DNA from 3 places in the Streptomyces sp. NPDC031418 genome. Region 3 is predicted to be linked to each of the others. Evidence: riboswitches for the same ligand, from Rfam matches in the RefSeq annotation. Region 3 holds a riboswitch; each other region holds the start of a gene.
What was found. Region 3 has a riboswitch for cyclic di-AMP ahead of ACZ5CZ_RS12755 (transglycosylase SLT domain-containing protein). Riboswitches for the same ligand answer to the same signal wherever they lie in the genome.
Positions count from the first base shown of each region.

Region 1 (4,816 bases), on a different contig from region 3:
GAGTCGACGCGATGGGGGTCCCCCCGCGCGAGCGAAGCCGAGCGTGGGGGAGTCGGCGAGGGACGACAACGCCGCAGATGTGCGTGCCAGGGCCCGCGACGCCGGCAAGATCGGAAAGAGAGGCCCTAGAGCTTCTCGACCGGCGCGTACCGCAGCAGCAGCCGCTTGGCCTTGCCGTCGCCGAAGTCGATCGTCGCCTGGGCCTTGTCGCCCACGCCGGACACGGCGACGACCGTGCCGAGTCCGAACTGGTCGTGCGTGACCCGGTCGCCGACCGCCAGGGACACCACCGGCTTCTCGGAGGCGCGCCGGGTGGCGAATCCGGAGGCACCCGACGCCGAGGAGCGGGAGCGGGTGGTGGACAGCGAGGCCGCCACCCCGGACGAGACCGGCGCGGTCGCCCCGGTCCGCTTCCACTCCACATGGGTGGGCGGGATCTCCTCCAGGAAGCGGGAGGGCGGGTTGTACGACGGCTGACCCCAGGCGCTGCGCATCGCCGACCGCGTGAGATACAGCCGCTCCCGCGCGCGCGTGATGCCGACGTACGCCAGGCGCCGCTCCTCCTCCAGCTCCTTGGTCTGGCCGAGGGCGCGCATGTGCGGGAAGACGCCGTCCTCCATGCCGGTCAGGAACACGACCGGGAACTCCAGGCCCTTGGCGGTGTGCAGGGTCATCAGGGTGATGACGCCGTCGCCGTCCTCCTCGTCGGGGATCTGGTCGGAGTCGGCGACCAGGGCGACCTGCTCCAGGAAGTCGGCGAGCGTCCCCCGCTCCTCCTCGCCGCGCTCCTGCTCGAACTCCAGGGCGACGGAGGCGAGCTCCTGGAGGTTCTCGATCCGGGTCTCGTCCTGCGGGTCGGTGGAGGCCTGCAACTCGGCCAGGTAGCCGGTGCGTTCGAGCACCGCCTCCAGGACGGTCGCGGGTCCGGCGCCGGACTCGACGATCGTGCGCAGATCCTCCATCAGCGTGTTGAACCGCTTGACCGCGTTGGTGGAGCGCGCGGCCATGCCGTACGCCTCGTCCACCCGCTTCAGTGCCTGCGGGAAGCTGATCTTCTCGCGCTGGGCGAGGGCGTCGACCATCGCCTCGGCGCGCTCGCCGATGCCCCGCTTGGGGACGTTGAGGATCCGGCGCAGCGGCACCGAGTCCTCCGGGTTGGCGAGCACCCGCAGGTAGGCGAGGACGTCCCGGACCTCCTTGCGCTCGTAGAAGCGGACGCCGCCGACGACCTTGTAGGGCAGGCCGACGCGGATGAAGACCTCTTCGAAGACACGGGACTGGGCGTTGGTGCGGTAGAAGACGGCGACGTCTCCCGCGCGTGCCTCGCCCGCGTCCGTGAGGCGGTCTATCTCGTCGGCGACGAACTGGGCCTCGTCGTGCTCGGTGTCGGCGACATAGCCGGTGATCCGGGCGCCCTGGCCGGCGTTGGTCCACAGGTTCTTCGGGCGGCGGGACTCGTTGCGCTCGATGACCGCGTTGGCGGCGGACAGGATGGTCTGTGTGGAGCGGTAGTTCTGCTCCAGCAGGATCGTGGTCGCGTTCGGGTAGTCCTCCTCGAACTGGAGGATGTTGCGGATCGTCGCACCGCGGAAGGCGTAGATCGACTGGTCCGCGTCACCCACGACGCACAGCTCGGCGGGCGGGATGTCGTACTCGCCGGGCGGGACGTCCTCGTCGTGTTCCCCGGTGCCGACCAGTTCGCGCACCAGCGCGTACTGGGCGTGGTTGGTGTCCTGGTACTCGTCCACCAGGACGTGCCGGAAGCGGCGGCGGTAGTGCTCGGCGACGTCGGGGAAGGCGCGCAGCAGGTTGACCGTCGTCATGATCAGGTCGTCGAAGTCGAGCGCGTTGGCCTCGCGCAGCCGCGACTGGTAGAGCGCGTAGGCCTGGGCGAGGGTCTTCTCGAAGCCGTCGGTGGCCTGGGCGGCGAAGTCCTCCTCGTCGATCAGCTCGTTCTTCAGGTTGCTGATCTTGGCGCTGAAGGACTTCGGCGGGAAGCGCTTGGGGTCGAGGTCCAGGTCGCGGCAGACCAGGGCCATCAGGCGCTTGCTGTCGGCGGCGTCGTAGATCGAGAACGACGAGGTGAAGCCGAGCTTCTTCGACTCGCGGCGCAGGATGCGCACGCACGCGCTGTGGAAGGTCATCACCCACATCGCGTTCGCGCGCGGGCCGACGAGCTGCTCCACGCGCTCCTTCATCTCGCCCGCGGCCTTGTTGGTGAAGGTGATCGCGAGGATCTGGCCGGGGTGGACATGCCGCTCGCCGAGCAGGTGGGCGATGCGGTGGGTGAGCACGCGGGTCTTGCCGGAGCCGGCGCCGGCGACGATGAGCAGCGGGGAGCCGGCGTGCACGACCGCGGCGCGCTGGTTCTCGTTCAGCCCCTCCAGGAGGGCCGCCGAGTCGATGGCGGGACGCGGGGCGCCGTCGCGGTAGTAGGAATCCCGGTCCGGCGGCACGTCGAACTTCCCGCCGAACAGATCGTCCGGAAGCGGCTCCGGAGCGTGATCGTCCTCGGTCGGCGGCGGGGGCTCCTCCTCGTGCCCACGCGGGGGCTGGAGGTCCGCCAGGAAGCTGTCGTCAAAGAGGCTGCTCATCGCTCTCCGAGTCTAGGGTGCCCCACCGACAACCGGTCGCCGTCCCCGGAACCCGGCCGACCGACGACCCCGCCGATCACGGCCCGCGGGGCGCCCGCCGACCGCTCACGCTGCGGAAGCGCCTGCTCACGCGCGTAGACAAGCGCCCCCAGGTCACGGAAATGTATCGGACATACCTCGCACCAACCTTCACAGGACGCACACGAGTTGGCTAGGTTGCCGTCAGGCCGCACGACCCCTCTCCGGCGAACCTCGCCGGGCCGCGCGGCCTCCGCCGAATCCGGCGCGCCCCGCAGGGTGCCCGGAGCCGGGGACCCACCGATCCTGGGGTGAATCGGCCGACCTCCCGCCCGGGACGACGCCGTAGGGCAACCCTTCCGAAGCACCCGCCCGAACCCGACAGCTAACCCGGTAGGCGGCGTGTTGGAAGGAGTCGCCTCTTTTGGCGTCGCACCGCAAGCCGTGGCCCGGCGGCACCCATGGACCGGGCCTGCGCGGCCCCGCCCTGGCCACCGCCGCGTTCACCTCCGTGGCCGTCCTGTCCCAGACGGCCGAGGCCGTCCCCGCCCCCGACGGCAGGCCCAGCCTGGAGGAGATCGAGAAGAAGATCGACGAGTTCTACCGCCGCGCCGACTCGGCCGCGGAGGCGGAACCGGCGGCCCGGCAGCGCGCACGCTCGCAGGAGTCGGCGGCCGCCCGCCAGCGCGCCCGCGCGGAGGCGGCGGAGGCTGCCCGGCAGGGGGCGCCCTTCGAGGAGCGGGGAGCCGCCCGGCAGGGCACCCGCTTCGAGGAGCCGGGAGCCGCCCGGCAGGGGGCCCATGCCGCTTCCGCGGAGGCGTCGGCCGCGCGGCGACCGGCGCACGCGGCGGAAGCGCGCCGGGACGACCCGGGCCAGGACGACCCGCGCGCGGGGGGCGCCCGGCCCGCGGGGCGGCACGCCCGGGCCCGCGCGGGCCTGGTGCCGTTCGCCGCTGCGCCGGACGTGGCCGCTTCGCTGCTCGATGAGTTCCCGCAGGACCACTTCGCGCCGAGCCGGGTGATGAACCGGCTGGCCTCACGCGTGAAGGACGCGGCGGAGCGGACCAGGGCCACCACCGGCGGGAACGCGCGCGGCCGGGACGCGGGCCGGGACGCGCTCGGCGAGGTCACCGATGCGGGTCCGCGGGGCGAGCGCCCTGGCACGCGCGCGATGGCCGACCGGGGCGCGCTGGCATCGGCTGTCGCCAACCGGGGCACGCCGATACCGGCTGCCGCCGACCGGGGCACGGCGACATCGGCCGCCGCCCCGTACGACGTGAAGACCGCCAAGGCCGCCGTCCAGCGCAAGCTCGCCACCGCGCGGGAGCTGCTGTTCCGGCTGACCGCCGAGGCGGACGCCCGCTCGGCCGCGCTCGCGGGGCGGAAGCGGGCGGAGGGTGCCGGTCCGGCGTACGGGGCCCAGGTCACCCGGGCCGAGCTGGCGGTCGCCTTCGCCCGCGCCCAGATCGGCAGGCCGTACGTGTCCGGTGCCAGCGGCCCCGGCTCCTACGACGCCTCCGGCCTCACCCAGGCCGCCTGGAAGGCCGCCGGCGTCACCCTTCCGCGCTCCGCCCGGGACCAGGCGGCCTCCGGCACGCCCGTGCCGCTCGCCGACGCCCGCCCCGGTGACCTGGTCTTCTTCTACGACGACAGCAGCCACGTCGGCCTCTGCACGGGCAACGGCATGATGATCCACTCCCCCGAGCCGGGCGCGTACATCCGTGAGGACTCCGTGTACCGCTGGGGTGAGTCACTCGTCCACAGCGTGGTGCGCCCGGGCTGACCGGTGACGACCGGGGCGCGCGACTCGCTTCATGGCACCGGCGGCCGTCAGGTCCACAGCACGGCGATGAACACGTTCGTCGCCGTGAGGGCGCCGACCAGGCCGAACTGGCCCTTGTCGATCGTCTCCTCGTCGCGCTTCACATAGACCAGGCCGAGGATCACGATCAGCAGCGCCAGCTTGATGCCGATCTTGATGGTGTTGATGTGCGCGCCCTGGGCCTGGTTCAGGCCGACCAGGGCCACGCCGGTGACCAGCATGGTCAGCGCGCCGTGCAGCATCCCGGGGACGAACCGGGCCGTGCCCTGGCCCATCGCCTTCATCTGGGTGAGGAAACCGCCGAGCAGCGCGGCGATACCGATGATGTGCAGGCCGACGAAGAGATGGATGAGTACGTCCATGGGGCCGGAGCCTAATTCGT
Region 1 covers NZ_JBVIJC010000015.1:146,079-150,894, reverse strand. Annotated here, with positions in the region: gene pcrA (DNA helicase PcrA) at 126-2,594, opposite strand; cyclic di-AMP (ydaO/yuaA leader) riboswitch at 2,857-3,029, shown strand; gene ACZ5CZ_RS23365 (C40 family peptidase) at 3,037-4,395, shown strand; gene ACZ5CZ_RS23360 (hypothetical protein) at 4,443-4,796, opposite strand.
Region 1: linked by a shared signal. The riboswitch ahead of ACZ5CZ_RS23365 (C40 family peptidase) and the one ahead of ACZ5CZ_RS12755 (transglycosylase SLT domain-containing protein) in region 3 are both predicted to bind cyclic di-AMP.

Region 2 (4,816 bases), on a different contig from region 3:
GGGGGCGAACTTCTGGCACACCGGCGGCGACAAGGTCGTCTACACCACCGACCGGGGCGCCGAACGGGCCGCAGGCCTGCTCGGCGGCACGGCCGATGTCGTCGCGCTCGGGCCCGGCCTCGACTGGCGGCTGCTGCTGAAGCACCTGTACGAGGTGCGGGGTGTGCGGCGGCTGATGGTCGAGGGCGGCGGCCAGGTGCACACCCAGCTGCTCCAGCAGGGTCTCGCCGACGAACTCCAGCTGGTCCTCGCCCCGCTCTTCGTCGGTGACCCGGCGGCCCCGCGGCTGTTCGGCCCCGGGGGCTATCAGCCGGGCCGGCTGCGGCTCACCGAGACGCGCCGGATCGAGGACGTCGTCCTCATGCGGTACGAGCCCACCGCCCCCGGCACCGGTGCGGCCGCCACCGCCGCCGACCGGCACTGGCTGCGCACCGCCTGTGAGCTGGCCGCCCAGTGTCCGCCCTCGGAGACCGCGTTCAGCGTGGGCGCGGTGGTGGTCGCCGCGGACGGCACCGAGCTGGCCCGTGGCCACTCCCGGGAGGGCGGCGACGCGGTGGTCCACGCGGAGGAGGCGGCGCTGGCGAAGCTGGATCCGGCCGATCCGCGGCTGCCCGGCGCCACGGTCTACAGCAGCCTGGAGCCCTGTGCGCGGCGGGCGTCGCGGCCGGCGCCCTGTGCGGAGCTGATCCTCGGGGCGGGGGTGCGCCGGGTGGTCACCGCCTGGCGGGAGCCGGACACCTTCGTGGCGGCGGCCGACGGGGCCGGGCTGCTCGGTGCGGGGGGAGTGGAGGTCGTGGTCGTCCCCGAGCTGGAGGCGGTCGCCAAGGCGCCGAACTCTCATCTGTTGGCGGGCTGACTCCCGGCCCGCTTCGCCCGGTGAAACAGGCCGGCGCCCCTGCGGGGGCGCCCCTAGGGCCGTACACGCTCATGGAAACACTCAGGGCCGGAAACCATTGCTGGTTTCCGGCCCTGAGTTTCAGTAGCGGGGACAGGATTTGAACCTGCGACCTCTGGGTTATGAGCCCAGCGAGCTACCGAGCTGCTCCACCCCGCGTCGTTGTGACTTCAGTGTACGTCATCCGTGGGGTCCCGCGCACATCGGTTTACGGCGGGTCCTTCGGGCGGGCTCATCCGGTCGGCCCACCGGGGTCGCCCGGCCTTGCCGGGCCCGCAAATCTGGAGGTACGTCGGACATGCGGGAGAGACACGGTGCGCCCTGGTGAGGTGGAGGAGAGCCCGTACGCCAGGGCGGGCGGCCGGCTCCCCGGCGACCCGGTGCCCGGGCCGGGCCACGGCGACCGGCCCGCCCCCGTGCGCCCTTCCCCGCTCGCTCCGCGCCGTCCGAGTGCCCGCGCCCTGGCCCGGAGCCTGCCCGTCCTGCTGATCTTCTGCGGTGTCCTCTACGGCCTGCTGACGCCGAGGGACTTCACCGCCGTGCCCTTCTTCACCGCCGCCGCGCTGATCGCGGCCCCGCTCAGTTCGCTGCGCAGCACCGCGCTGACCGGCCTCGCGGCGCTCGGCGCCACCTACGCCGTGCATGCGCAGGGCGGTGCCCGTCCGGCCGTGGCCACGGTCACCGATCTGGTCACCGTGGCCAGCGTCGCCGTGCTGGCCGGCGCCATCAACCGGGTGGTCCGCCTGGGTGACCGGCGGCTGGCCTCCGCCCGGGAGATCGCCGAGGCCGCCCAGCGGGCCGTACTGCCGGAGCCCGCGGCGCGGATCGGCGGTTTCCGGATCGCCGCCCGTTACGAGGCGGCCCGGCAGGACGCGTCCATCGGCGGCGACCTGTACGCGGTGCAGGACAGCCCGTACGGCGTCCGGCTGATCGTCGGGGATGTGCGGGGCAAGGGGCTGGGTGCCGTCGCTGCGGTCGCCGTGGTGATCGGCGCGTTCCGGGAGGCGGCCGAGCAGGAGGCCACGCTGGAGGAGGTGGCGCAGCGGCTGGAGCGGGCGCTGGCCCGCGAGGGCGCCCGGCGGGACGGTATCGACGCCTTCGAGGGGTTCACCACCGCCGTACTGGCCGAACTCCCGCACGGCGAGGGGCTCGTCCGGGTCGTCAACCGCGGCCATCCGCCGCCGCTGCTGCTGTACGCCGACGGCGCGGTGCGCACGCTGGCCGGGCCCGAGCCCGCGCTGCCGCTCGGCATGGGTGATCTCGGGGTGTGGCCGGACCGGGTGCTGGAGGCGGCCTTTCCGGGCGGGGCCACCCTGCTGCTCTACACCGACGGGCTGTCCGAGGCCCGGGACGCCCACGGCCGGTTCTACGACCCCGAGCGGCGGCTTACCGGCCGTACCTTCGCCGGTCCGGGCGCGCTGCTGGGGCGGCTCGCGGACGAGGTGCGGAGGCACTCCGGGGGAGGGATGGCGGATGACATGGCGCTGCTCGCCGTACGGCACCCCTGAGGGTCTCCCCGCAGGGGGTTCACGATGAGTGACCGGGCGACTCCGCGCGCATAACATCTGAGTCACCATCAAAAACGCTGTGACTCCTGAACGGTGACCGAGTCGCCGTCAACTCGCCCGGTTTGCTGGCCTTGTGACCCTTAAGTACTGGCATAAAAGGTTAACGATCAAGCTGGACGGGCTTGGAAAGTAACCGCAGGGTCTATTAACGTTCGATAACGCAGCGCGGTCGTCCCAGCCGTCACAAGAGGCGGCTCCGTGCGCACGCGCCGAATCCCGTAAGGGAACCGGGGAACCACCACCTTGGGGTGAATCACGCGGACACCGTCGTGGACTTGCCGAGCGGACTCGGCCCACGATCGGTTTACGCGCGTAGGAGACCTTCCTGCTCCGAACCCGTCAGCTAACCCGGTAGGCGGAGGAAGGAAAGGAGCGCGCCCGCGTGGCGTCCAACCGGCCTGCCCCAGAAGCCCCGTTCATACCCGCTCAGCGCGAGACGGACACCTTCGGATACGGCTCCCCCGCCGCCGAGGACGGCCCCTGGGAGGAGTGGAACCCCACTGCGGAGTCCGTCGCTCCGGTCCGCGGTCGGCACCGCGTCGCCAAGCAGCGCGGCGGCTTCGCGCGCAGCTCCACCGTCCTCGGTGTCGGCGTGATGGCCGCCGTCGGCGCGGGCGGCATGGCCAGCGCCAACCCCGGCAAGGTGCCGGTCTCCGTCTCCATGCCGGACCTGGACTCCGTCGAGCACCTCTTCGGCGGCGACTCCGCCGACGCGCCCAAGGACGCCGGCGGCACGCTCGGCACCGTCGGCGTGGCCTCGGCCGAGGCCGGGCAGAGCGGTGGCGCGGGCGAGGCCCTGCGCAACCGGATCATGGCCCAGGCCGAGCAGCAGAAGGGGCAGGCCGACAGCAAGGCCACCATCGCCGCGCTCGCCGCCTCCGAGAAGCAGACCGCCGCCGCGGCCGCCAAGGCCGAGCAGGCGGCCGCCGCCAAGGCCGCCGCCGCCAAGCAGAAGGCGGAGGCCGACGCCAAGAAGGAGGCCGAGGCCAAGCGCCTGGCCGAGCTGGCCAAGCAGTACTCGCTGCCGGTCGTGTCGTACACGATCACCGGCACCTTCGGGCAGCCCGGCTCGATGTGGTCCTCCGGCTACCACACCGGCCTGGACTTCGCCGCCCCCACCGGCACCCTCATCAAGTCGGTGCACGCCGGCAAGGTGACCGAGGCGGGCTGGGCCGGCGCCTACGGCTACCGCACGGTCATCACCCTCGACGACGGCACCCAGCTCTGGTACTGCCACCAGTCCTCGATCAACGTCTCGGTCGGCCAGCAGGTGAACACCGGCGACGTCATCGGCCGCGTCGGTGCGACCGGCAACGTCACCGGGCCGCACCTGCACCTGGAGGTCCACCCGGACGGCCAGCCCACCGCCATCGACCCCATGGCCTGGCTGCGCGACAAGGGCCTCAACCCCTGACAGGCCCGGCTTTCCGGGTGAACGCGGCGCCGGCGGAGGAATGCGCTTCCTCTCGCCGGCGTTGGCATTGATCATGACTTCACTGCGCACACTCGGCTCTTCCGACCTCGAGGTCTTCCCGCTCGCCCTGGGCGGCAACGTCTTCGGCTGGACCGCCGACGAGGACACCTCCTTCGCCGTCCTCGACGCCTACACGGCCGCCGGCGGCAACTTCATCGACACCGCGGACGTCTACTCGGCCTGGGCCGAGGGCAACAAGGGCGGCGAGTCGGAGACGATCATCGGCGCGTGGCTGAAGGCGCGCGGCAACCGCGACAACGTCGTCGTCGCCACCAAGGTCAGCCAGCACCCCGAGTTCCAGGGCCTGTCCGCGGCCACCATCAAGGCCGCCGCCGACGCCTCCCTGCGCCGTCTCGGCACCGACTACATCGACCTGTACTACACCCACTACGACCAGCTCGAGGTGCCGGTCGAGGAGATCATCGGCGCCCTGGACGAGCTGGTGAAGGCGGGCAAGGTCCGGCACATCGCCGCCTCCAACATCGGCGCCGAGCGCCTTCAGGCCTCCCTGGACTTCTCCGCCCGCGAGGGCCTGGCCCGCTATGTCGCCGTCCAGCCCCACTACAACCTGGTCTCCCGCGACACCTACGAGGGTGACCTCCAGGACCTCGCCGCCCGCGAGGGCCTGTCCGCGGTCCCGTACTACGCCCTCGCCTCCGGCTTCCTGACCGGCAAGTACCGCCCCGGTGCGACGGTCGACAGCGCCCGCGCCGGAGCCGCCGCGAAGCACCTGGAGTCCGAGCGCGGCCGGCGGGTCCTCGCCGCCCTGGACGAGGTCGCCGCCGCCCATGAGGCCCCGGTCGCCACGGTCGCCCTGGCCTGGCTCGCCGCCCAGCCGACGGTGGCGGCTCCCATCGCCTCGGCCCGTACGGTGTCCCA
Region 2 covers NZ_JBVIJC010000043.1:1,760-6,575, forward strand. Annotated here, with positions in the region: gene ACZ5CZ_RS38280 (dihydrofolate reductase family protein) at 1-856, shown strand, start outside; tRNA gene ACZ5CZ_RS38285 (tRNA-Met) at 981-1,054, opposite strand; gene ACZ5CZ_RS38290 (PP2C family protein-serine/threonine phosphatase) at 1,210-2,403, shown strand; cyclic di-AMP (ydaO/yuaA leader) riboswitch at 2,661-2,836, shown strand; gene ACZ5CZ_RS38295 (M23 family metallopeptidase) at 2,846-3,877, shown strand; gene ACZ5CZ_RS38300 (aldo/keto reductase) at 3,951-4,816, shown strand, end outside.
Region 2: linked by a shared signal. The riboswitch ahead of ACZ5CZ_RS38295 (M23 family metallopeptidase) and the one ahead of ACZ5CZ_RS12755 (transglycosylase SLT domain-containing protein) in region 3 are both predicted to bind cyclic di-AMP.

Region 3 (4,816 bases):
GGGGCCGTCGGCGGCGACGCGCAGCGTGTGCGTGCCGGAGACCAGCTCGGTGAGCTTGGCCTGCGGGTCGGCGGAGGAGCCGTCGCCCTTGCCCGCGCCGGAGGCGAGGCTGTTCTCCAGGCCGCCGAGGTTCGGCAGGCCGAGGTCGGTGCTGATCTTCACGGTGCCGGACAGCTGCTGCACGTCCGACTTGGCGATCTTCTCGATGAGCTGCTGTGCGGTGACCCGGGGCAGGTCCGGGTCGCCGGAGTTGGCGAGCGCCGGGACCAGCCCGATGGTGGCCGCCGCCACTCCCACCACCGCGACCGGCACGGCGTACCGGGCGGCCTTGCGTCGGCCGGAGCGCGCGTCCTCGTCCCGCGCAGCGCTCGGTGCGTCGTCGGATTCGTACGGTGCCATGTGTGCCTTACCTCCGTCGTCGGCGGCGGCTGTCCCCACGCTGGTCCACCTGAGCCGCCATTCTCACCCGAATCGGTGAGGAGTGGTGATTTCCGTGGTTTCCATCTCACCAAATCGGCCATGAGAAAGCGTCAGACCTCGGAGCCAACTCCGTGTACGCCTGGGGTATGACATGGAGGCGCTGCGACCGCTTCGAACCCGTAGGGGTCGGGCCCGCCCAGGGCCCACACGGGGCCCGCACGGGGCCCGCAGGGCATCCGTCGAACGGGCGTCAGCCGGCCCGGTGGACCACCGCGTCGCACAGCTCCAGCAGCGCCACCTTGGCGTCGCACTCCCGCAGCGGCGACAGCGCGGCCCGCGCCTCCTCCGCGTACCGCACCGTGTCCCGGCGGGCCTGCTCCAGCGCGGGGTGGGCACGCAGCGCGGTCAGCACCTCGGCGTGCCGTGCGTCGTCGCTGAGGTCGGAGTCGAGCAGCTCGCACAGCGCGATGTCCTCGGGCAGACCCAGCCGGGCCGCCCGCTCGCGCAGCCGGAGCACGGGGAGGGTCGGGATGCCCTCGCGCAGGTCGGTGCCCGGGGTCTTGCCGGACTCGTGCGAGTCGGAGGCGATGTCCAGGACGTCGTCGGCGAGCTGGAAGGCGACCCCGAGCCGCTCGCCGTACTGGGTGAGGACGTCGACGACCGTCTCGTCGGCGCCGGACATCATCGCGCCGAACCGGCAGGAGACCGCCACCAGCGAGCCCGTCTTGCCGGCGAGCACGTCCAGGTAGTGCTCGACCGGGTCACGGCCGTCCGAGGGACCGGCGGTCTCCAGGATCTGGCCGGTGACCAGCCGTTCGAACGCGAGGGCCTGGACCCGGACCGCCTCGGGGCCCAGGTCGGCGAGGATCTGGGAGGCCCGGGCGAAGAGGAAGTCGCCGGTGAGGACCGCGACGGAGTTGCCCCAGCGGGTGTTGGCGCTGTCCACGCCGCGCCGCACGGCGGCCTCGTCCATGACGTCGTCGTGGTACAGCGTGGCCAGATGGGTCAGCTCGACGACGACGGCCGACGGCACCACGCCCGGGGCGTAGGGGTCGCCGAACTGCGCCGCGAGCATGACGAGCAGTGGCCTGAACCGCTTCCCGCCGGCCCGTACGAGGTGCTGTGCGGCCTCCGTGATGAACGGAACCTCGCTCTTGGTGGCCTCGAGCAAGCCTTCCTCGACAGCCGTCAATCCGGCCTGGACATCGGCTTCCAGAGCCTGGTCCCGCACGCTCAGCCCGAACGGCCCGACGACGGTCACGAGGGGTCTCCTGTCTGCTGGTGTCTGCTGGCGATTACACGGTTTGTCGATAGGTCGCTGCCATCACTCGAGTCAGCGTATCCGGTCCTGTTTCGATCACCGATAGCGCCCACCGGTCCAGCCCGGTCGACATCGGATCATGATCACTAAGGTTCCGATCGGATGGTAAGAACGGACATCTATCGACTTAACAGAACTCCGAGCGCCTTGTCGCGCCGCGCGGGCAACTCCATTACATCCATTACACCCATTAGATCCAATGGGTACCTTGAATCCCTCATGTCCGTTTTGGAATGACTTGCTATTCCGTGAATTGGGTCACGCGGCCACTCCCGGGCACCCCTCCCCCGCAGGCCCGCTTCCTCCTTGCCCTGCAAGCGAGTTGAGCATTGGCAACCGCAAAGGATCAAGTACCCCATATGGCGCAGACCAAGGTCAAATAGTGCGTTGTGTGAATCCAGTACTTGTTCCCGACATGTGCTCTCGCATACGTTCCGGGCCGTCGGGCGGACGCCGAATCCTGCCGCCGCCCGCATACCCATCCACGAACCCATTCGTACGGCAGGAGCGGGGGACCCAGGTAAGCCGCCGGACCGGAAGGCACACGCCGCACCGGCCCGGCTAGGGGTGAAGCCATGCCTCCTCCAGGGCACGGCCGGGCACCTCCCCGCCCGAACCCGACAGCTCACCTCGCAGGCGCCGGAGAGGAACGCCCCCATGTCTGCTGCCGCTCAGCCCCGCCGTCCCCGCACCAACCGCCTCGTCCGCGCGCTCGCCGTCGCCGGCACCGGCGTCGCCGTCCTCGCCCTGCCGCTCATCGGCGCCACCACCGCGTCCGCCGCCACCGGCACGACCGCCACGGCCTCCACCACGCTCGCCGGGTACCCGAACAACCTCGACGGCTGGATCCGCGAGTCGCTCGCGATCATGGCCCAGAAGGGCATCCCGGGCACCTACAACGGCATCTACCGCAATGTCATGCGGGAGTCCTCCGGCAACCCGAACGCCATCAACCTCTGGGACTCCAACGCCGCCGCGGGCATCCCCTCCAAGGGCCTGCTCCAGGTCATCGACCCGACCTTCCAGGCCTACCACGTGGCCGGCACCTCCTTCGACCCCTACGACCCGGTCGCGAACATCACGGCCGCCTGCAACTACGCCGCCGCGCGGTACGGGTCCATCGACAACGTCTTCGGCGCGTACTGAGGTCCCCGACCGGCCGGTGCCTACTGAAGAACCGGTCAGTCGGTAGGGAAGAGTCTTTCGAGGACGACGGCGATGCCGTCGTCCTCGTTCGACAGGGTGACCTCGTCGGCCACCGCCTTCAGTTCCGGATGCGCGTTGGCCATGGCGACCCCGTGCCCGGCCCACTCGAACATCGGGACGTCGTTGGGCATGTCCCCGAACGCCAGCGCCCGGTCGGCGCCGGTGCCGAGCCGCTCGGCGGCCAGCGCCAGCCCGGTCGCCTTGGTCACCCCGCGCGGCTGGAGCTCCACCATCCCCGGGCCCGACATGGTGACCGTCGCCAGCGACCCCACCACCGCGCGCGCGGTGGCCGCCAGTTCGTCGTCCGACAGGGTGGCGTGGCGCAGCAGCACCTTGCTGATGGGCGCGCACCACAGGTCGTCGCGCCGGCCGACCCGGACGGCGGGCAGGGCCGGATGCGGCATCCGGTACCCGGGCTCGATGAGCGTGAGCCCGTCCACCCCGTCCTGGTCGACGGCGGCGAAGACCTGTCCCACCTCCGCCTCGATCTTGCCGAGCGCCGTCTCGGCCAGCTCCCGGTCCAGCCGGACCGACCACACCAGACGGCCGGCCCCGGCGTCGTAGACCTGCGCGCCCTGCCCGCATACCGCGAGCCCCGTGCAGCCGAGCACGGCCAGCAGGGGCCGTACCCGCGGGGCCGGGCGGCCCGTGACCACCAGATGCCGGGCACCGGCCCGCGCCGCCCGCGCGAGCGCGGCGAGCGACCGGTCGGAGACGGTGTCGTCACCGCGCAGCAGGGTTCCGTCCAGGTCGGTGGCGATGAGTGAATATGCGGGGGAGGGTGCCATGATCAGAGAATACGGACACCACGCCCCGCCGACTCATCTGTCACAGCGCGCACTTGTGTGCTGATCACCCCCAACTGGTGTGTGTCTTCCCGCTGATGACGCCCCGCGTCGGCCCGGAGCTCAGCCGTGGGCCGCGGCCAGGTGCTTCGCCAGGCGCGGGGAGGCGAAGTCCGTACCGCACACGAAGCGCATCACCGGTCCGTACGACGACGCCGCCGGCAGGCCGGTGAAGTACAGGCCGGGTACGGAGGAGACGAAGCCGGCACCGAGCTTGGGCGTGCCCCGGCTGAGCGCGAGCCGGGTGCGCAGCTCATGGCCGAGGAAGTCCATCGCCGCGATGTCGACGCGGTAGCCGGTCGCGGCGATGACATGGTCGGCGGTGAGCCGCTCGGTACGGCCGCCGTGGGTGCGGACGGTGAGGACGGGGGTGCCGTCCGGCGCCTCGGCGCTCACCACCCGCTGCACCTCCTGCACCTGCACGGCACTCTCGAAGCGCTCGCGCAGCCACCAGGCGCCGAGCGGGCCGAGGACCCGCCGGACCAGGTAGTGGCGGGTGGGCTCGGGCAGGTGGCGGTAGGGCTGCGCGTGGTAGCTGAGCGCCCACAGCGACCAGGCGCGGCCGAACGGGGACTCGGGGCGCAGCTTCGGCTGGCCCCAGGGCGGGGCGCCGAAGGCGACCCGGCCGCGGCCGCGCGCGACCACGCGCACGCGTGCGCCCGCCTCGGCGGCGAGCGCCGCCGTCTCCAGCGCGGACTGGCCGGCGCCGATCACGATCAGCTCCTTGCCGGCGAAGCGGCCGAGGTCGTGGTGCTGGGAGCTGTGCGAGACCGGGCCCGCCGGGGCGGGGCCGTCGGCCGCCGCACCGGCCAGTTCCGCGGGCAGATGCGCCAGCCCGGACAGGCCGGTGGCGACGACGACCGCGCGCGCGGTGAACAACTCCCCCGAGTCCAGCTTCAGTTCGAAGCCGCCGCTCCTGTCCCGGTCCACCGAGACGACCCGCACCCGCTCCAGGTCGGGGACCAGCCGCTGCTGGAACCACTCGCCATAGGCGATGAACGTCTCCGCCGGGATGATGTCCTCG
Region 3 covers NZ_JBVIJC010000008.1:12,776-17,591, forward strand. Annotated here, with positions in the region: gene ACZ5CZ_RS12745 (LolA family protein) at 1-399, opposite strand, end outside; gene ACZ5CZ_RS12750 (polyprenyl synthetase family protein) at 671-1,681, opposite strand; cyclic di-AMP (ydaO/yuaA leader) riboswitch at 2,214-2,393, shown strand; gene ACZ5CZ_RS12755 (transglycosylase SLT domain-containing protein) at 2,399-2,887, shown strand; gene ACZ5CZ_RS12760 (HAD family hydrolase) at 2,923-3,735, opposite strand; gene ACZ5CZ_RS12765 (FAD-dependent oxidoreductase) at 3,856-4,816, opposite strand, start outside.